2 regions of the Nonomuraea sp. B1E8 genome follow, and region 1 is predicted to be linked to the other one. Evidence: predicted binding sites of a transcription regulator. Region 1 holds the regulator's gene; the other holds the start of a gene.
What was found. The regulator HrcA, encoded in region 1, represses chaperone genes, less so after heat shock. The targets are predictions, from matches to a motif close to TTGGCACTCTCNNNNNGAGAGTGCCAA.
Positions count from the first base shown of each region.

Region 2: the regulator HrcA is predicted to act here: its motif matches at 2,908-2,934, upstream of groES (co-chaperone GroES).

Region 1 covers NZ_JBDPLS010000006.1:208,668-218,976, reverse strand. Annotated here, with positions in the region: gene ABGA98_RS21690 (pyruvate, phosphate dikinase) at 1-283, opposite strand, end outside; gene ABGA98_RS21685 (transcriptional regulator) at 280-909, opposite strand; gene hemW (radical SAM family heme chaperone HemW) at 1,208-2,428, shown strand; gene ABGA98_RS21675 (DUF4870 domain-containing protein) at 2,425-3,300, opposite strand; gene ABGA98_RS21670 (DUF3097 domain-containing protein) at 3,297-4,103, opposite strand; gene ABGA98_RS21665 (hypothetical protein) at 4,121-4,639, opposite strand; gene hrcA (heat-inducible transcriptional repressor HrcA) at 5,194-6,207, shown strand; gene dnaJ (molecular chaperone DnaJ) at 6,219-7,364, shown strand; gene ABGA98_RS21650 (16S rRNA (uracil(1498)-N(3))-methyltransferase) at 7,366-8,091, shown strand; gene ABGA98_RS21645 (hypothetical protein) at 8,107-8,754, opposite strand; gene ABGA98_RS21640 (SigE family RNA polymerase sigma factor) at 8,751-9,263, opposite strand; gene ABGA98_RS21635 (histidine triad nucleotide-binding protein) at 9,545-9,889, shown strand; gene ABGA98_RS21630 (PhoH family protein) at 10,007-10,309, shown strand, end outside.
Region 2 covers NZ_JBDPLS010000001.1:832,779-843,087, forward strand. Annotated here, with positions in the region: gene ABGA98_RS03780 (sigma-70 family RNA polymerase sigma factor) at 1-388, opposite strand, end outside; gene groL (chaperonin GroEL) at 816-2,435, opposite strand; gene groES (co-chaperone GroES) at 2,507-2,821, opposite strand; gene ABGA98_RS03795 (methyltransferase domain-containing protein) at 3,226-4,404, shown strand; gene ABGA98_RS03800 (hypothetical protein) at 4,596-6,470, shown strand; gene tsaD (tRNA (adenosine(37)-N6)-threonylcarbamoyltransferase complex transferase subunit TsaD) at 6,506-7,537, opposite strand; gene rimI (ribosomal protein S18-alanine N-acetyltransferase) at 7,530-7,961, opposite strand; gene tsaB (tRNA (adenosine(37)-N6)-threonylcarbamoyltransferase complex dimerization subunit type 1 TsaB) at 7,973-8,620, opposite strand; gene ABGA98_RS03820 (aminoglycoside phosphotransferase family protein) at 8,699-9,628, opposite strand; gene ABGA98_RS03825 (class F sortase) at 9,661-10,197, opposite strand; gene ABGA98_RS03830 (hypothetical protein) at 10,201-10,309, opposite strand, start outside.

The DNA of each region.
Region 1 (10,309 bases):
CGCTCGCCCCGGAGCGTACCGACACGGCCAACGGCGCCTGAGCTCCGCCGAACCTGCGTCCCGTCGCGGCCTCCAGGCCGGTCATGGCGATCGCGAGCTCCTCGTCCAGTCCGGCGGGAAGACGGCCCTCACGCATGAATGCCCGGCATGCCTCGACGGTGACGACGAACCCGGCGGGCACCGGCAACCCCAGACGGTGCAGGATCACGAGGCCGTGTGCCTTGGCCCCCAGAACCTCCGCGGGCTCCTCGGCCCGCGCGGAGAGCGGCCGGATCCACCTCACCGGGGGATCCCGAGCGTCGCGAGCAGGTCCTCGTGAAGCTGGGCCCACACGATGTGGTAGGAGGCGGCGACGTGGTCGGCCACGTACTCCAGCCCGCCCGAGCGGGCACGATCGAGGGCTTCGCTCAGGCGGGTTCGATAGCGGCCGAAGCGCGGCAACGCCGCGGAGAGCTCGGCGCAGACGACCGCGGCCCGCCGGTCCAGGGCGGAGAACCGGTCGAGGACGCGAGTGTCGTACGCGGGGTCGCTGTGGTCGTTGACGGTCATGACGCCGCCGACGGGCCTCAGCTGCCAGGCCGTGCAGAGATCGAGCAGTTCCGGGTTCAGGACGAGAAAGCGCTCGTAGGCCGCGGTGACAGCGGGACGCGCGCCACCTGATTCGAGCTCATCGGTGATCCACTCGGCGTCGGCGACCCGGCCGGCATCCGTCAGGCCCCACACGTCGAACCCGCCGGCCAGATGCGTGACGAGACCGGCGACCGCTAGATCGATCAGCTCGGACTCGACCTCGGACTCGTCCATGCCCGTGGCCGCGGCCACACGGGTGAGGCCGGCATGGCCACCACAGCGCAGTGCATGGAGCACCAGCAGCCCGGTGCCGGTGCGGCGAGGTGCGGGCCGGCTCACGGCGTCGCCCTTCGCGACCGCGCGCCGTGTGCGGTGTCGGCTGCCGTCACGGCTCCGTCGTCCACCGCGCCCCGGGTCTCCGCCCGGGAGCCCTGCTCGATGGGCTCCCGCCTCGCCGCCGATGCGCGCCTGCGCGCCTGCCGGATCCGTGCCGGCCGTGTCTCTACCGCTTCTTTCCGCCAGAACATGCTTGGGATGCTCTCACAATCCAGATGATGTTGTCATCTGAATGGACGCGACAAGCACTTCGTCAACGCCCGAAGCCGGAGCACTCCCGCGGGGCGGGCAGACTGGAGGCGTGCCATCCACCCCGCCTGACGGCGATCCCGCGCCCGCCACGGGCGAGCTGCCCGCGAGCGCCCTGAGCGGGCTCGGCGAGCGTCCGTTCGGCTTCTACGTGCACGTGCCGTTCTGCGTCACCCGCTGCGGCTACTGCGACTTCAACACCTACACCGCCGCCGAGCTCGGCCCCGGCGCCTCCCACCGCGACTACGCCGACACCGTCGTCGAGGAGATCCGGCTCGCGCGCCGCGTCCTGGGCACGGCCGAGCTGCCGGTGGAGACGGTGTTCTTCGGCGGGGGCACCCCCACACTGCTGCCTCCTGAAGACCTGGCCAGGATCCTGAGCGCCATCGCCTCGGAGTTCGGGCTGCGGCCGGGGGCCGAGGTGACGACCGAGGCCAACCCGGAGTCCGTCACCCCGTCCTCCCTCGACAAGCTCCGCCACGGCGGGTTCAACCGGGTCAGCTTCGGCATGCAGAGCGTCCGCGAGCACGTGCTCCAGGTGCTCGACCGCGGGCACACGCCGGGGCGGGCCGCCGCGGCCGTGCGGGAGGCGCGGGCGGCCGGGTTCGAGCACGTCAACCTCGACCTGATCTACAGCACGCCCGGCGAGTCCGACGACGACTGGAGGGCCTCGCTGGACGCGGCGATCGAGGCCGGGCCCGACCACGTGTCGGCGTACTCGCTGATCGTCGAGGACGGCACCAGGCTGGCGGCCAGGATCCGGCGGGGCGAGCTGCCGATGCCCGACGACGACGTGGCCGCCGACCGCTACCTGATCGCCGACGAGATGTTGTCGCAGGCAGGTCTCCACTGGTACGAGGTGTCCAACTGGGCCACCTCCGACGCGGCGCGCTGCCGGCACAACCTGCTCTACTGGACCGGCGGGGACTGGTGGGCAGCCGGTCCAGGCGCGCACAGCCACGTCGGCGGCACCCGCTGGTGGAACGTCAAACACCCGGCCGCCTACGCCCAGCGGCTGGCCGGCGGCGCCTCGCCCGCGCATGCCCGCGAGGTGCTGGGCACCGGCGACCGCGACGCCGAACGCCTGATGCTGGAGCTGCGGCTGGCGTCCGGCTACCCGCTCGCCGAGGTCGCGCCCGCCGCGCGTCCCGCTGTGGCGAGCGCGCTGGCGCGCGGGCTGCTCGAGCCCGGGCCGTTCAGGTCGGGGCTGATGGTGCTCACGCTCCAGGGGCGGCTGCTGGCCGACGCCCTCATCAGGGATCTGCTCGTCTAGGTGATCATGCGGATGGCGAACGGATAGCGGTACATCTGCCCCTTGTTCGTGGCCATGGCCGCCTGGATGTGGAAGATCAACGAGACGATCCAGACCACCGGCAGCAGCAGGATGCCGACGAAGACGATCATCAGGATGCTCGAGACGAGATAGCCGATGAACATCGTGATCTGGAAGTTGAGCGCCTCGGCCGCCTGGTCCCGCACGTACGGCGACTCGTCCTTCTTCATGAGGTAGATGACCAGCGGACCGATCCAGGAGGCCAGCAGGCCCAGCAGGTGCGCGATCATCGCCAGCGAGGTGTCGTCGGTGCCCGGGCGGGGGCCGAAACGGCCGGGGACGTACGGCTCGCGGGGGCCTCCGGGGTAGGCGTGGCCGGGAGGAGGGCCGTAGCCGGGCGGGGGAGCGCCGTATCCCGGGACCTGGCCCTGGCCGGGCGGTGGCGCGTAACCGGGAGGCGGACCGTAACCGGGCTGCCCGCCGTAGCCTGGCTGGCCGCCGTAGCCGGGCGGCTGGGGTCCGTAGATGGGCTCGGAGTCGGGCATCCGGCCGTAGGGCTGCTCACCGTAGGACTCGGACCCGGGTTGCGGGCCGTACCCTGGCTGCCCGCCGTAGCCGGGCTGGGAACCGGGTTGCTGGGCGTATCCGGGTTGGCCGCCGTATGCGGGCTGGGATCCTGGCTGAGGGCCGTAGCCGGGTTGGGAGCCCTGCTGAGGGCCGTAGCCGGGTTGGGAGCCGGGTCGGCCGCCGTAGCCCGGGTGGCCGCCGGGGGACGGCGGCTGAGGGCCGGAGCCGTGGTCCGGCTGGAGGTCTGACGCGGACACCTTGCGGGTGCGTTCGTCGTCAGGCGGCGGCTGGGGATCCTGGCTCATGATGCCTCCGTCACGAAGTCGATCAGTTCTTCGACCCGGCCGAGCAGCTCCGGCTCCAGGTCGGTGTAGCTCGAGACGGCGCCGAGGATGCGCCGCCATGCCTGCGCGGGCTCCATGCGCCAGCCCAGGGCCGCGATCACGCCTTCCTTCCAAGGCACTCCGCGCGGCACGTCCGGCCAGCCGGGGATGCGCAACACGGACGGTTTGACCGCCTGCCAGATGTCGACGTAGGGGTGCCCCACGACGAGCACGTCCGGCGAGGTGATCTCGGCGGCGATCCGGCTCTCCTTGGAGCCGGGCACGAGGTGGTCGACCAGCACTCCGAGACGGCGGCCGGGCTCGGGACCGAACTCCGCCACGATGGCGGGAAGATCGTCCACGCCCTCCAGGTATTCGACCACGACCCCTTCGACCCGCAGGTCGTGACCCCAGATCTTCTCCACGAGGGCGGCGTCGTGCACGCCCTCCACGTAGATCCGGCTCTCCCTGGCCACCCTGGCCCGCAGCCCTTGGACGGCGATCGAGCCCGACGCGCTGCGTCTGGTGCCCGTGAGGGCCGCCGCCGGGCGTACGAGTGTCACGGGCTTGCCCTCGAGCAGGAACGCCGCGGGCGCGAGCGGGAACAACCGGCGCTTGCCGAACCGGTCTTCGAGCGTGACGGCCTCCTTGTCGCAGGCCACCACCGCGCCGCAGAAGCCGCTGTCGGCGTCTTCCACGACGAGCTCCAGCTCGGCGGGCACTTTCGGGATCTTCCCCTTGCCCGGCCGGCGCCAATTCCCCGCAAGTACATCGCCCTCGTACACACGGGGACGGTAGCAAATCACCCGCCGACCGCAAGGCGCCTGCGCGACGCACCCCGGCCTGCCAGGACGACGATCGTGCCGATGACCGCGGCGAGCAGCCCCGCGCCGCCGATCAGCAACGGGGTGGCCGTTCCGCCGCCCGTGGAGGAAGCGTCCCTCCCGATGCCGTACCGTACGGCGGCCTGCTCCTGGTGGGTGCAGACCAGCTGGTAGTCGCCCCTGGCGGGCGCGTTGACGACGAGGAACTGCTGCCAGGTCGTGCCACCCTCCGTGACCTTCGGGATGCCCGGGGTCTTGGCCAGCCTGGCCGGTCCGGAGATCTCGCACGAGTAGTGGACGGCCGTGTCGCTGGCGATGTAGACGGCCGGTCTGTCCGCGGGGTCGATCGGCACCGTGACGCTTTCGCCGGACGCGAACGCCTTGGTCGGCGCCAGGCCGGACGCGCCGGTCCCGCCGCCGAACATGACGGCGGCGGTGATCAGGCACACGACGGCCACGCCCCAGACGGCTGCCAGCCACCACAGGGGCGGCGTCACGGCCTTCGGGTCGATGCGGGGCGGGAACTGGGGTTGCCCACCATGGGGCCCGTACTGCGGCTGCGGGCCGTACTGGGGTTGTTGCGCGTACGGCCCGGGCTGGCCGTGGTACGGCGGTTGCCCGTACGGCGAAGGCTGACCGTAGCCCGAGGGCTGATCATAGGGTGGCGATGGATGCCCGAACTGCGGCGGCCGACTGTAGCCAGGCTGTGAGTCCGCCTGAGGCTCGGGTTGGGAGTTCGGCTGAGAGCCGTAACCGGGCTGGGAACCTGGCTGGGGGGTGTAGCCCGGCCGGGAGCCTGGTTGCGGGCCGTGCTGCGGAGGTTGGGGCTGACCTTGGTCGGGATCCTGCCCTGGCGGCTGGTCGGACGACGGGGGCTGGGAATCGTCGGTCATGTGCGCAAGTGTGAGGCCTGTCCCTTCCTGGAAGCTAGAAGCAGGACGGGACACGGTGTTATCGCACCTTGTGGGCGAGAGCCGTACACTTGGCACTCGGGAACACAGAGTGCTAGAGCCTGTGTTTTCCCCATGGCACGAGGGCAGGAGGTGAGCGCGTGCTTGACGAACGGAAGCTGGCGGTGCTCCGCGCCATTGTCGAAGACTACGTGTCGACCAACGAACCGGTGGGCTCCAAGGCGCTGGCCGATCGCCACAACCTGAAGGTCTCCCCGGCGACGGTCAGGAACGACATGGCGGCGCTGGAGGAGGAGGGATACATCACGCAGCCGCACACCAGCGCGGGCCGGGTGCCGACGGACAAGGGCTACCGCCTGTTCGTCGATCGGCTCTCGCAGGTCAAGCCGCTGTCGGGGGCCGAGCGCCGGGCGATCGAGACGTTCCTGGCGGGCGCGGTCGACCTCGACGACGTGGTGACCCGCACGGTTCGCCTGCTCGCGCAGCTGACCAGGCAGGTGGCGGTGGTGCAATACCCGACGCTGACCCGTTCGACGGTGCGGCACGTCGAGCTCGTCCCGCTGCACGACCGGCGGGTCATGCTCGTGCTGATCACCAACACCGGCCGCGTCGAGCAGCGGGTGATCGAGCTGCCCGAGGTGGTGGAGGAGGCGCGGATCGCGCACCTGCGCGCCGTGCTCAACTCCTGCCTCGACGGTTGCGGCCTGGCCAGCGTGCCCGACCTGGTGGCAGACCTGCCCGAGCGGTTGCCCGCCGAAGACCGGCCCGTCGTGGCGACGATCCTGTCGGTGCTGCTCGAGACCCTGGTCGAGCGGCACGACGAGAAGATCGTGTTCGCCGGGGCGGCCAACCTCGCCGGCGCCGACTTCTCCACCGGCCTCCGCGACGTGCTGGAGGCGCTGGAGGAGCAGGTGGTGCTCATGCGGCTGCTCGGCGAGACCACGTCCGACACCCCGTCCGCGCTCACCGTGCGCATCGGCTCGGAAAACCCCTACCTGCGGGGCACATCCATCGTCGCGACCGGATACGGTTCTGGCGACAACCAACTGGCCCGGCTCGGGGTGCTGGGACCCACGAGGATGGATTATCCAGTGACGATGGGCGCCGTGCGCGCGGTGGCACGCTACGTCAGCCAGATCCTGGCTGCATCTTAAGAGGTCGATAAGTGGCAAACAGCGACTATTACGCCACCCTCGGGGTGCGCCCTGACGCCAGTCAGGACGAGATCAAGAAGGCCTACCGCCGGCTCGCCCGCGAGCTGCATCCCGACATGAACCCCGATCCTGAGACCCAGGACAGGTTCAAGGAGATCACGCAGGCCTACGAAGTGCTGTCCGACCCGAACAAGCGCCAGATGTACGACCTGGGCGGCGACCCCTTCGGCGGCGCCGGAGCGGGTGCGGGCGCCGGAGCCGGCGGGTTCGGCGCGGGTTTCCCCTTCAGCGACATCATGGACGCCTTCTTCGGCACCGCGGCCGGCGCCAGGGGCCCCCGTTCGCGTGCCCGCAGGGGCCGCAACGCCACCATCAGGGTCGAGCTCGACCTGCGCGAGACCGCGTTCGGCACCACCCGCGAGCTGGTCGTCGACACGGCCGTGATCTGCGAGGTGTGCCAGGGCGCGGGCGCGGCGGCCGGCACCCACCCCGACACGTGCGACATGTGCAACGGGCGCGGCGAGATCTCCCAGGTCACCCGCTCGTTCCTGGGCCAGGTCATGACCTCGCGGCCGTGCCCGCAGTGCGGCGGGTTCGGCACCATCATCCGCAACCCCTGCCAGGAGTGCTCGGGCGACGGCCGGGTGCGCACCCGGCGGACGATCAAGGTCCGCATCCCCGCGGGCGTCGAGGACGGCACCCACATCCAGCTCGCCGGCGAGGGCGAGGTCGGTCCCGGAGGCGGCCCGCCCGGAGACCTGTTCCTCGAGATCGTCGAGCGGCCTCACGAGATCTTCGAACGGCGCGGCGACGACCTCCACTGCACCGTGCAGATCCCGATGACGGCCGCCGCGCTGGGCACGGTGCTGACGGTGGAGACGCTCGACGGCGCCGAGGAGATCGACGTCCGCCCGGGCACCCAGTCGGGCCAGGTCATCACGATGTACGGGCGCGGCGTGCAGCGGCTCAACGAGTCCGGCCGGGGCGACCTGCTGATCCACGTCAACGTCGAGACGCCGACCCGCCTCGACACGGCGCAGGAGGAGCTGCTGCGCGAGTTGTCCAGGCAGCGCGGCGAGGAGCGGCCTCCCGGCAAGTTCGCCCCCGGGCAGCAGAGCTTCTTCTCCCGCCTGCGCGACGCCTTCAACGGCAGGTGACGTGACCGTCCCCGTCTTCCTGTCGCGGGAGCTGGACGGCACGGAGCTGACGCTCGACGGCCCGGAGGGGCGCCACGCGGCCTCTGTCAGGCGCCTGCGGGCCGGCGAGCGGGTCGACCTGACCGACGGCGCCGGCTCCGTCGCCGAGTGCGTCGTACGCGAGGTGCTGAAGGACGCGCTCAGGCTCGACGTGATCGGCCGGCACACCGTCGAGCCGCCCAGCCGGCGGCTGGTCGTCGTCCAGGGGCTGCCCAAGGGCGACAGGGGCGAGCTGGCGGTCGAGATGATGACCGAGGCGGGCGTCGACGTCATCGTGCCGTGGTCGGCCGCCCGGAGCATCACGCAGTGGAAGGGCGACAAGGTCGCCAAGGCGCTGGGGCGCTGGCGGTCCACGGCACGTGAGGCGGGCAAGCAGGCCCGCAGGTTCCGTCTGCCCGAGGTGGCCGACCTCGCCTCCACCTCGCACGTCGAGCGGCTGCTGTCGGAGGCGGCGCTGGGGCTGGTGCTGCACGAGGAGGCCGCCGAGCCGCTGTCGGGCGTGGAGTTGCCGGCGGGCGGCGACATCGTGGTGGTCGTGGGACCTGAGGGCGGCGTCTCCGCGGACGAACTCGACAGGTTCCGCGCGGCGAAGGCCGTGCCGGTGCTGCTGGGGCCCACGGTCCTGCGTACGTCCACGGCGGGCGTGGCGGCGGCGGCCGTGCTGATGACGCGTACGGGGCGCTGGTAGGGCCTCTGAGGGCTGTCAGGGCGCCGGCTGGGAGGCGTCGAGGAGCGGGCTGCTGCCGCCGGTGGGCGTCTCCTCCACGACGTCGCCCGGCGGGCACTCCTCCATCGGGCACGCCGTGGGCTCCATGGACGTCTCTTCCGGGGTGGGCGTCGGGCTGGGGGTGCTCGTGGGGCAGTCGGGCGCCGGCTCGGCCGGTACGACGGTCGTCGACGGGCACGTGGTGGGCGTGGGGCTGGACGAGGGCGACGGCGCCCTGGTCGAGTCGGCCGTCTTCGAGGTCCGCGGCGTCGGTGACCTCGACTCGGGCGGCACGAAGACGACCTCGGAGCGCGAGGGGACGGGCTTCTTCGGCGGGGGCTCGTGCGAGCGGGTGGTGGAGGAGTTGGACGGGACCTCGGAGGACTCGACACCGGCGGGCTGCACGGGGCTCTCCTCGGTGATCTGGGAGCGCAGCCCGGGAACCGTCATCACGATCGTCCCCGCCACGAGAAGGGCACTGGCGGCGGCCGCCCCCGCGCGCCACCAGAACAGGTTGCGAACGCCGCGCCGCTCGATGCGGGCACGGATGATCTCCAGTCCTTCCGGCGAGGGTACGACCGCGTCCGCCTCCGCACGGAGCGCACGACGCAGCGCGTCGCCGTACTCGTCGGGGGGCTGGGTCATGACATTTTCTCCAGAACGGATCGCAACGCGGCCATGCCACGAGCGGTGTGGCTCTTGACCGCCCCCTTGCTGATGCCCATGGCGTGAGCGATCTCAGCTTCGGACAGATCACCGTAATAGCGTAGGACCAGTGCTTCTCTCTGTCGGGTCGGCAGGGCTCGTAACGCCTCGATGACGGCGGAGCGTTCCAGCTCGCCGATCGCGCCGTTCTCGGCGCTCGGGGCGTCAGGCAGGCCCTTGGGAGCGTACTTCTCGACGACCGCGCGGTGACGCAGCACGGAGCGGGACCGGTTGACGACGGATTGACGCAGGTAGGCGAGTGCTTTGTCGGGATCACGCAGCCTACGCCATGCGCCATGAATGGCGACGAACGCATCCTGCACGACTTCCTCAGCGGTTGCCATGTCGCGCACCAGCAACACAGCGAGACGCACCAACGACCGGAAATGCGCGCTGTAGAGCGCGGTAACGGCCATGTCGGCATCCCACCCGACCGGCACCGCCCCCATCGACCTGTCGGCCAGAAGGGTTTCGGTGGTCACATCAGTGGGACGCGCGGCCTTCCCAGAGGGTTTACGCTCTTCCGGTTCTTGAGGTTTCCCCGGTTCCTTAGGGTGCATTACCCAGTCGTGTTCCTCGCCAGGTGGCGCTCGCCCGACCCTGAATCGTGTTCTTTTTTGCTGAAGTGTCGCACACTCACCCTAACCGCGTGGATCTTCCTGCGCACGACACAGCTGATTACCGATTCGCAACGGACTCCTGACGCCGAGGCTGTCGATAGGGTACCGGTGTGAACGACTGCCTCTTCTGCAAAATCGTGGCCAAGGAGATCCCGGCCGAGATCGTCTACGAGACCGGCAGGGCACTGGCGTTCCGCGACATCAACCCGCAGGCCCCCACCCACGTGCTGGTCATCACGAAGGGCCACTACTCCGACGCGGCGGCGCTCGCCGACGCCGACGACGGGCTGGCCGACGAGGTGCTCAAGGCCGCCCACGCCGTGGCCGTCATGGAGGGCGTGGCCGAGGAGGGCTACCGCGTGGTGTTCAACACCGGGCCGGGCGCCGGGCAGACCGTCTTCCACGTGCACGCCCACATCCTGGGCGGGCGTGCGCTGACGTGGCCGCCGGGTTAGCCGGACCTCTGATGCCCAACCCGGTGATATTGACGCGAGCATTCGGCGTCGTCCCGGATACGATGGGCTCAGAAGACACCGAAAGAGACCGGGAGGCATCAGGCCGCTGGCCTGCCCATGTCCGAACTACACGAATCCCGACGCACGGCACCTCCCTCGCGCACACAAGCCAAGGTGCTGATTCCGGACGAATACCCGATGGTCAGCCTCCTCGGCTCCCGTGACGAGCTGCTTCGCGTCATCGAGGGTGCCTTCAAGGCCGACATCCACGTACGCGGCAACGAGATCACCGTCACGGGCTCTCCCGACGAGAGCGGCACCGTGGTGCGGCTCTTCGAGGAGCTCGTCGAGGTGCTGCGCAGCGGCGGTGAGCTCACGCCCGACGCGGTCGAGCGCAGCATCGCCATGCTCCGCATGACC
Region 2 (10,309 bases), on a different contig from region 1:
GCAGGTTTTGGGTCGGAACGGCCGAGCGCACGGAGCTCCGCAGCGCGTCGGCCACTTTGTGCGAGGCGATCCCGAACACGAAGGAGGCGAACGGCCGCCCCATGTCGCGGTAGCGCGGCAGCGCGGACAGGACCGCGATGCACACCTCCTGGGCGACGTCATCGGCAATGTGATATTGCCCAGAAACCCTGCCCAGCCTGGCACGGCAATACCGCACCACCATCGGACGCAACTCGCCGAGCAGAGATTCGATCGCACTGCGATCTCCCTGCACGGCGAGGCTCGTCAGTTCCCTAAGGTCGGAGTCATCCGTCCGTGCCGGAAGTCTCGACGCGAGCCTTACCCCAATTTTGGCGTCGGCGACGCTTCCCTCGCTCACGATAGGCATGATGCCCGCACTGATCCGGCCTGTCGTCATGGCGAACGGCTACGGATTGGTCACATTGAAGCGACGATAACTATCGGTAATCAAATGGGCACACTACGGCGAAACGGCTGACATAATGTTTCATCCCATAACCGGGAATGCACGACATTTGTCAGACCCTCGACGCATATCACCCTCTACCGGTTTACTGCAATATTCCACCTTTTCCCCCACTTCTCCCCAGAACCCTGCGCCCTCCCGCACCGCGAGCCCCCAACGGAGACGACGGCGACGCCTGAGCAGCGGAGTCCACGCCGTTGACCGCGTCAACGCAGAGCCAGCCGGTGCCCGGAGGGCATCGTCCCCGGGGCCGGCCGGAAGCGCGGCGAACGAGAACGGCCCGCACCCCCGAAGGGATGCGGGCCGTGACGCGAAGCAGGAGAAACGGTCAGTGGCCGTGGCCGTGACCGTGACCCTGGCCGTCGGCCGGGGCCTCCTCCTCGGGCTTGTCCACCACGAGCGCCTCGGTCGTGAGCAGCATGCCCGCGATCGAAGCGGCGTTCTGCACCGCCGACCGGGTGACCTTGACCGGGTCGATGACGCCCTGCGCGATCATGTCACCGTATTCGCCGGTCGCGGCGTTGAGGCCGTGACCGGCCTCCAGCTCGGCGATCTTGTGGGTGACCACGTAACCCTCGAGACCGGCGTTCTCGGCGATCCAGCGGGCCGGCTCGACCAGCGCGCGGCGCACGATGCCGACGCCGGTGGCCTCGTCGCCGGACAGCTCGAGGTCGTCGAGGCCCTTGCCGACGTGGATCAGCGCGGTGCCGCCGCCCGAGACGATGCCCTCCTCGATCGCGGCGCGCGTCGCGGAGATCGCGTCCTCGAGGCGGTGCTTCTTCTCCTTCAGCTCGACCTCGGTGGCGGCGCCGACACGCAGCACGCACACACCGCCGGCGAGCTTGGCCAGGCGCTCCTGCAGCTTCTCGCGGTCCCAGTCGGAGTCGGACTGCTCGATGGCAATCTTGATCTCCTTGACGCGGTCCTCGATGGCCTGCGCGTCACCGGCGCCGTCGACGATGGTGGTGTTGTCCTTCGTCACCACGACGCGGCGGGCCTGCCCGAGCACCTCGAGACCGACGTGCTCCAGCTTGAGGCCGACCTCCTCGCTGACGACCTGGCCGCCGGTGAGGATGGCCATGTCCTGCAGCATCGCCTTGCGGCGGTCGCCGAAGCCCGGGGCCTTGACGGCCACGGAGGTGAAGGTGCCGCGGATCTTGTTGGTCACCAGAACGGCCAGGGCCTCGCCCTCGACGTCCTCGGCGACCACGAGCAGCGGCTTCTTCGTCTGGGCGATCTTCTCCAGCAGCGGCAGGAAGTCCGCGATGGAGGCGATCTTGCCCTGGGTGAGCAGGATGTAGGCGTCCTCGAGGACGGACTCCATCCGCTCGGGGTCGGTCACCATGTAGGCCGACAGGTAGCCCTTGTCGAACTGCATACCCTCGGTGAACTCGAGCTCCATGCCCATGGCGTTGGACTCTTCGACGGTGAGCACACCGTCCTTGCCCACCTTGTCGAACGCCTCGGCGATCAGGTCGCCGATCTGCGCGTCCTGGGCGGAGATCGTCGCAACGTTGGCGATCTCCTTCTTGTCCTCGACCGGCCGGGCGCTGGCGAGCAGCTTGTCGCTGATCTCCTTGGCGGCCTTGTCGATGCCGCGCTTGAGTGACAGCGGCGAGGCGCCGGCGGCCACGTTGCGCAGGCCCTCGCGGACCATCGCCTGGGCCAGCACCGTCGCGGTGGTGGTGCCGTCACCGGCGATGTCGTTGGTCTTGGTGGCAACTTCCTTGGCGAGCTGGGCGCCGAGGTTTTCGTAGCGCTCGTCCAGCTCGATCTCACGAGCGATGGTCACACCGTCGTTCGTGATCGTCGGCGCACCGAACTTCTTGTCGATGACGACGTTGCGGCCACGCGGGCCAAGGGTCACCTTCACGGCGTCCGCGAGGGCGTTCACGCCACGCTCAAGCGCGCGGCGGGCGTCCTCGTCGAACTCCAGGATCTTCGCCATAGCTGAAAGTCCTCTCCTAGCGTCGAAAGCCCCGGTCGCCCCTTGGAGCGCCCGGGGCTCGACGCACCGGCTTACTTCTCGATGATCGCGAGAACGTCGCGGGCGGAGAGCACGAGGTACTCCTCGCCGCCGTACTTGACCTCGGTGCCGCCGTACTTGCTGTAGAGGACGATGTCGCCCTCGGAGACGTCGAGCGGAATCCGCTTGTCGCCGTCCTCGTCCCAGTTGCCGGGGCCCACCGCGAGGACCTTGCCCTCCTGCGGCTTCTCCTTGGCGGTGTCCGGGATGACCAGGCCGGAAGCGGTGGTCTGCTCGGCCTCAAGCGGCTGAACCACAATGCGGTCGCCGAGCGGCTTAACGGGAACCTTGGTGGCGGTCGTCACGATCGGACCTCCCCTTCAGATTTGAATGATCTAGAAGAGGCGACCAGCTGGGCCTGCCGTCGCGGGTGTCAGACCTGCCTCGTCGCACGTTGGCACTCTCAAGGGGAGAGTGCCAACAGGAAACATATGCAAGAGGGGCTTGACAGTCAACACGAACGCGTCTGCTGAGAGCGATCAGAGCGCCGGCAACAAGGCTCTATCAGCGTAATGGCCGGTCATACAGGGGTTCGTAAAGATCCTCCTGCCGCGAGATTCGCGAACGCGTGTCGCGCCGTCCTGACAGCCCGGCGTCTTCTGGTATGCGACCGGCCCGCCGTTCCACGCCGTCCCCCGCGCCCCAGCGATCCGGTCGCGTCCGCGCCCCGCGCGGGTCGAGTGCGTCCCCGGTGCCGCTAACGTCGTGTGACGTGGACCTCGACGCCTTCAACGAGCTGCTGACCCCGCGCGGGCGGCGGGCACTCGCGGAGGCCGGCGAGCTCGCCGGCGCCGACCCGGTGGCCGCCGCCACGAGGCTGCGCAGGACGTACGACGCGGCGCTCACCTCGGCGGCGCTCACCCAGGCGGGGCTCAGGGAACGCGCCACGGCCAAGTTCGGCGAGGACGCCCGGCTGATGTACTTCACGCCGCACGGCCTGGAGCAGGCCACCCGGACGGAGGTCGCCGGGCACCGCGCCGCCCGCCTGGTGGCCGCCGGCGTCCCCGAGCCCAGGGTCGTGGACGCGTGCTGCGGCATCGGCGGCGACCTGCTGGCGCTGGCCCGCGCGGGCTGCACCGTGGAGGCCGTCGACACCGACCCGCTGACCGCCGCCGTGGCCAGGGCCAACGCCGAGGCGCTCGGGCTGGGCGACCGGGTGACGGTGCGCGTGGCCGACGCGGCCGGCGTCGAGCCGGAGCGCTACGACGTGCTCTTCGCCGACCCGGCACGGCGTACGAGCAGGGGCCGTACGTTCGACCCCATGGCCTACTCGCCGCCGTGGCCCGTGGTGCTCGACCTCGTCTCCAGGGCCCGTACGGCCTGTCTCAAGGTCGCCCCCGGCATCCCCTACTCGTTCATCCCCGACGAGGCCGAGGCCGAGTGGGTGTCCTTCAAGGGCGAGGTCAAGGAGGCGACGCTCTGGACCGGGGCCGGCCGGAAGGCGGACCGGCGGGCCACCCTGCTGCCCGGCGGCCACACCCTCACCGCCACGGGCGTCCAGGCCGCCACGGGCCCGCCGGGCCGGCACGTCTACGAGCCCGACGGCGCCGCCATCCGCGCGCACCTCGTGGGCGAGGTGGCCGAGATCGTCGGCGGCCGCCTGCTCGACCCGATGATCGCGTACATCACGGGCGACGACCCCGTGGACACCCCATGGGCCACGAGATACGAGATAGACGACGTACTCCCGTTCTCGCTGAAGAAACTACGCGCCGCACTCCGAGAGCGAAGAATCGGAAATGTCACTATCAAGAAGCGCGCCTCAGCCGTCGACATCGAACGCCTGCGCAGCGATTTGCGACTCAACGGGGACAGAACAGCTGTCGTCATCCTGACCCGCATTCTTGATAAACCATCGGCCATCATCTGCAATCCGCTATCACCCCGCTGAGCTGGCATCTCGGGCATTCTTCGGTTTCGATCGATCTTTCCATTCGGCGCTGACGGACCTTGATCAAAAGGCTAAGGTGGGCGGGCGGGAGTTCTCCCCAGTGCGGTTAACCGTGTTCTCGCTCTTTCATCTGCAAACCTGACCTACCCCACCGCTGCGCGGCAGACCGTCGGCGAGCGAAGGAGCTTTCGGTGGATCATTCCAACCACACCACCCTTCTTCAGGCAGGCGGCCATCTGGCCATTTCAGAGAGAATGCGAGACCTGCTGCAGCGCGCCTCCCAGGATCACGTCTACGAGCAGCGCACGCAGGGCGCCATGCTCGACGAGATCCGCCAGCGGCTCGAAGGCATGGAGTGGCTCCTGCGCGAGGTGCGCGAGCGTGAGCTCGGCGGCCTGAGCGGCACCCTTGAGGCGGTCAACGGACGGCTGGACGACATCACCGCCAAGCCGCCGATGTGGGCCGAGGGCCTGGCGCAGCACGTGGAGGCGGTCCGCGACCACGTCGACGCCGTCGGCGAGCGGGTGAGCGGCGTGGACGCCCGCGTCGCCCCGGTGTCCGAGCTGCCCAGCCTGCAGGCCGGCGTCGGCACCGTCGGCGAGGGCGTCGACGAGGCGCTCAACCGCCTGCAGGCGGTGCTCGACACCGCCGACGGCATCACCAAGGGCATGTCCGACTTCGCCGCCAGGCTGACCACGATCAGCTCCAGCATGGAGGCCGCCGCCGGCCGCTTCACCAGGCTCGACCGGTCGATGGCCGACCTGGCCACCCGCACCGACCGCATCGAGGGCGTGATCAGCGATCTGTCCGAGGGCGTCGCCGACTCGGCCGAGCAGACGCGGGCCCGCCTCGACGCCGCCGAGCAGCGCATGGCGGCCCGCCTCGACGAGACCGACCAGCGCCTCACCGCCCGGCTCGACGAGGCGGGCCAGCACCTCGCGACCCGGCTCGACGAGACCGACGAGCGGCTCACCGTGCGCCTGGAGGGCACCGACCGGCGCCTGACCGCCCGGCTCGACGAGACCGACCAGCGGCTGGCCAGGAGCCTCGTCGAGGCCGACGAGCGGCTCGCCATCCGGCTCAAGGAGGCCGACGACCAGCTCACCGGCCACCTCTCCGACGTCGAGCAGCGGCTCGCCGCCAGGCTCGACGAGACCGACCGCCACCTTGCCGTCCAGCTCGGCGAGAGCGAGCAGCGCCTGACCGCCCGGCTCGGCGGCGTGGACGCCCGGCTCGACCGGGCGGAAAGCGCGCTCTCCGGCCTCGACACCCGGGTCGCCGACTTCGGCGGCCGGCTGGAGTCCGCCGACGAGTGCCTGGCCGACATCGACACCAGGATCGACGGCCTCGACACCCGGGTGGGCGGCGTCGACAAGCGCCTCGCGTCGATGGACGGCCAGCTCGGCGCGGTCGACAAGCGCCTGGGCGTCCTCGACGGCCACCTGGGCCGCCACGACGACCGCTTCGACGCGCTCGACGTACGCGTCGACGCCCGCTTCACCGCGCTCGACGAGCGCATGGCCGCCACCGAGCAGCGCGTGGGCGAGAGCACCACCCGCACCGAGGGCCGCTTCAACCGGCTCGACGGCCAGATGGACGCCATCGACGAGCGCCTCGGCGAGGCCGAAGAGCACCTGAGCAGCCGCTTCGACGCCATCGACGGCCACCTCGGAGGGCTCGACAGCCGCTTCAACGTCCTCGACACCCACGTCAACGGCCTGGCCACCCGCGCCGAGCAGGCCAGCGAGCACCTGGAGTCCGTCGACGACCGCATCGAGTCGGTCAACCAGCGCGTCGGCGAGCTGCCCGCCACCCTGGCCATCCCCGAGCGGATCGGCGAGCTGATCCGCTCGCAGACCGGCGACCAGGCCGAGCGGCTGGCCACCGCCGCCACCGCGCTCACCGAGCTGGTCAGGACACGTCCCGACCGCGACGAGCTGGCCGAGACGGTCACCGGCATCGTCCAGCCCGCCGCCGAAGACCTCAACAAGCGTCTCGGCGCCCTGGAGGAGACCATGCTGGCGCTGGCCGAGGCCCTGCTCCGCCCGACCAGGGCGAAAGACTGACCCCTCGCGCGGGCACGCGCCGGCCTGCCCGCGCCCTACACGTGGACCGTCGTGATCGGGAGCGAGGAGTCGGCCGGGATTTCCAGGGTCGAGGGGGTGATGCCGGCCGCGACCAGGTCGGATCCCAGGGCGGCGACCATGGCGCCGTTGTCGGTGCACAACCCGGGCCGCGGCACCCGCAGGCGCACACCGGCCGCCTCGCAGCGCTCCTGCGCCAGCGCGCGCAGCCGGGAGTTGGCCGCCACACCGCCGCCGATCAGCAGATCATCCACCCCGTATTTCCTGCACGCCTGCAGCGCCTTGCGGGTCAGCACGTCGACCACGGCCTCCTGGAACGAGGCGGCGACGTCGGGCACGTGCACGGCCTGCCCTGACGCCTCGCGGGCCTCGACCCAGCGCGCAACGGCCGTCTTGAGCCCGGAGAAGGAGAAGTCGAGCGTGCCGTCGTCGATCTTGCCGCGCGGGAACGCGATCGCCTCGCCGGAGCCCTCGCGCGCGGCCCTGTCGATGTACGGCCCGCCGGGGAAGGGCAGCCCCAGCACCCGCGCCACCTTGTCGAACGCCTCACCGGCCGCGTCGTCCACGGTGGAGCCGAGCGAGATCACGTCTTCGGCGACGTCGGGCACGAGCAGCAGCGACGAGTGGCCGCCCGAGACCAGCATGGCGACGCACGGCTTGGGCAGCGGCCCGTGTTCCAGCTGGTCGACGGCGACGTGGGCGGCCAGGTGGTTGACGCCGTAGAGGGGCACGCCGAGGCCGAGCGCGTAGGACTTGGCCGCGGCCACTCCGACCAGCAGGGCGCCGGCGAGCCCGGGGCCCGCGGTCACGGCGACGGCGTCGATGTCGGAGAACGTCAGCCCGGCCTCGGCGAGGGCGGCCTCCACGGTCGGCGTCATGGCCTCCAGATGGGCGCGCGAGGCGACCTCGGGCACCACGCCGCCGAACCTGGCGTGCTCCTCCATGCTGGAGGCGATGGTGTTGGCCAGCAGCGTGTGACCTCTGACGATGCCGATGCCGGTCTCGTCGCAGGAGGTCTCGATCCCCAGGACCAGCGGTTCGTCAGCCATCGAGCTTCCTTCTCATCATGATCGCGTCGGTGCCGTCGTCGTAGTAGCGGCGGCGGGTGCCGATCTCCTCGAACCCGAAATGCCGGTAGACCGTCTGCGCGCGCGCGTTGTCGGCGCGTACTTCCAGGAAGATCTCCCGCGCTCCCCTGCGCTGCGCCTCTGCCAGCAGTTCGGTGAGCATCGCGCTGCCGATGCCGGTGCCCTGGTGTTTCTCCAGCACGGCGATGGTCTGGACGTCGGCCTGGTCGGCCGCGGCGGCGAGCCCGGCGTAGGCGACGATCTCGCTGTCGACCAGGGCCACGACGTAGTGGCGCGTGCGCGGCATGTCGGCCAGCTCGCCGCGCATCATGCCCTCGCTCCACGCGTCGAGCGGGAACGTGGCCTGCTCGATCGCCATGACCGCCGGCAGGTCGGCCTCGGTCATCGGCCTGAGCTTCACGCCGTCACCCTCTTCGGCGCGCCCGGCACCACGGCGTCGGGCCTGCGCAGGTAGATCGGGCGGGGCGGATCGAGCGGGGCGCCCTCGGCGAGCCGCCCGGCCGCGAGCGCGGCCAGCGCCCCCGCGCTGGGGTATGGGGGCACGTCGCTCCCGTTTCCCAAAATTTCTGGATATAGCGCAGCACCCGCCCCCACGACCGGCAGCCCCTCCACCGGCACCTCAGCGGGCCGGTTGACGAACGGCCCCTCGACCCGGGTGCGCATGTCGGCATAACGCCCCCAGAACACCTCTTTGCGCCGCGCGTCGGTGGCCACCAGGAACGGCTCGGTCAAGCCGCTGCCGAACGCGACCGCGTCGAGCGTGCACACGCCGTAGGAGGGCACGCCCAGCGTCGTGGACAGCCCCTGCGCGGTCATCAGGCCGACACGCAGCCCGGTGTAGGGCCCGGGGCCACTGCCCGCCACGACGGCCGTGACGTCGCGCAGCGACGCCCCCGACTCGGCCAGGACACGCTCGATGGTGGGGGCGAGCAACTCGCCGTGGCGTCGGGCGTCGATCGTCGTCGACTCGGCGAGCACCCGCTCCCCGTCGTGGAGGGCGGCGGTGACGGCGGGTGTCGCGGTATCAAAGGCCAGGACCAGCACGACTGTTTAGCGTACCCGCCGTAAGGGTCTCTCCCGGCCGTTACCGGTACGCCAGGCGACAAGCCGGTGCAGGGCGCGTCAGGCCCAGCCCGTACGCCGCCGCAGCCAGTCGAGCGCCACCACGCCCTGCGCCCGCTGGAACGCCCTGATGGTGGGCAGGCCCGGCGGGCCGGGCAGGCGGCCGTGGTGGACGAAATAGCCCGCCATGGCCGCGACCGTCGCGGTCACGGCGGGATCGGGGTCGGTGCACAGTTCGTACGGCGGCGGCCCGCCCTGCATGCCGACCGACGGCAGCAGGTAGACCCGGTCGACCCAGGGCGCGCCCAGGCAGGCCCACGGCCAGTCGACGAAGTAGACACGATCGTCGGTGAGCAGGATGTTGTCGGCCCGCACGTCGGCGTGGACCAGGCTGTCTCCCGCCGCGGCCGCGGCCCAGCCCGACTCCAGCGCGGCCAGCTCATCGAGGTGGCGCAGCGCCCACGGGTCGAGGCCGGTGGTGTCCTCGTCGAGCAGCCTGCGCCAGCCGCCGAACGACGAGCCGAACGTCTCGCCCATCCGCGGCACGTCGATCGGCGAGGGAGTGAGCGCGGCCGACATCTCGTCGAGGGCGGCCAGCACCCGGTCGAGCTGGTCGCGCCGCCACGGCAACTCGGGATGCGCGCCCTCGACGTCCTCGAAGACCAGCGTCACCCAGCCGTCCAGCTCGAAACCCGTCAGCAGGCGGGGCGCGGGCACGGACGCGGGCAGGGCTGCCGCGATCTTGAGCTCGTTCTGGTACATGCGGACGCTGTCGGCGTTCGGCTCGGGGCCGACGGCCTTGACGAACGCCCGCCTGCCGCCGTCGGTGCGCAGCCGGACGGCGGCCGCCGGCGAGAAGCCGCCGGGCTGCGTCGTCGCCTCCGCCACGCGCCCGCCGAGGAAACGCTCGACCGCCGCGCGCACCGGCGGGTGCACGGCGTGCCACGGCACGCGGGCGCCGGACGCGGGCGGGATGGTGTCCACGCTCATGTCTTCATCGTCCCTGAGGGGGCAACCGCTTTTCAGGCCCGGGACGCGTACACGATGATGTTGTCCAGGTATTCGCCCTTGGCATAGTCGAACTTGCCGCCGCAGGTGACGAGCTTGAGCCCGTCCTCGACGTAGACGCGCTTGGCAGGGAAGTCGTCCTTGTGCACCTGCTCGATCCCGTCGACCTTGAAGGTCACGGTCTTGCCGTCGCTGCGTTCGACCTTGACGGTCTCGCCCTTGCGTAAGTTCCTGAGCTTGTAGAACACGGCGGGCGCCGTCTTGGTGTCGACGTGGCCGATGATGACCGAGGCGCCCTTCTCGCCGGGCACCGCGCTGCCGGTGAACCAGCCGGCCATCTTCGGCTTCTCGTAGGGCGGCAGCTCGATCTCGCCGTTCTTCAGCAGGTCGAGCTCCATCAGCGGGGCCTCGACGTCGATCGACGGGATGTCGATGCTCTCCGGCACGACGGCCTGTGCTGGGGTGGTGCCGGTCTTCAGGTTGTTGCCGAACGCGACCAGCAGCAGTCCCGTCACGGCGCCCGCGAGCACCACCCGTCCTGGGCGGGCCACGGTCTATGCCTTACGGCGCTTGACCGCTATGCCGACGCCGGCCGCCAGCGCCAGCGCGATCAGCGCGCCGGCGGGGCCGAGCGGGATGGACGACTCGTCGTCGGCGTCCTTC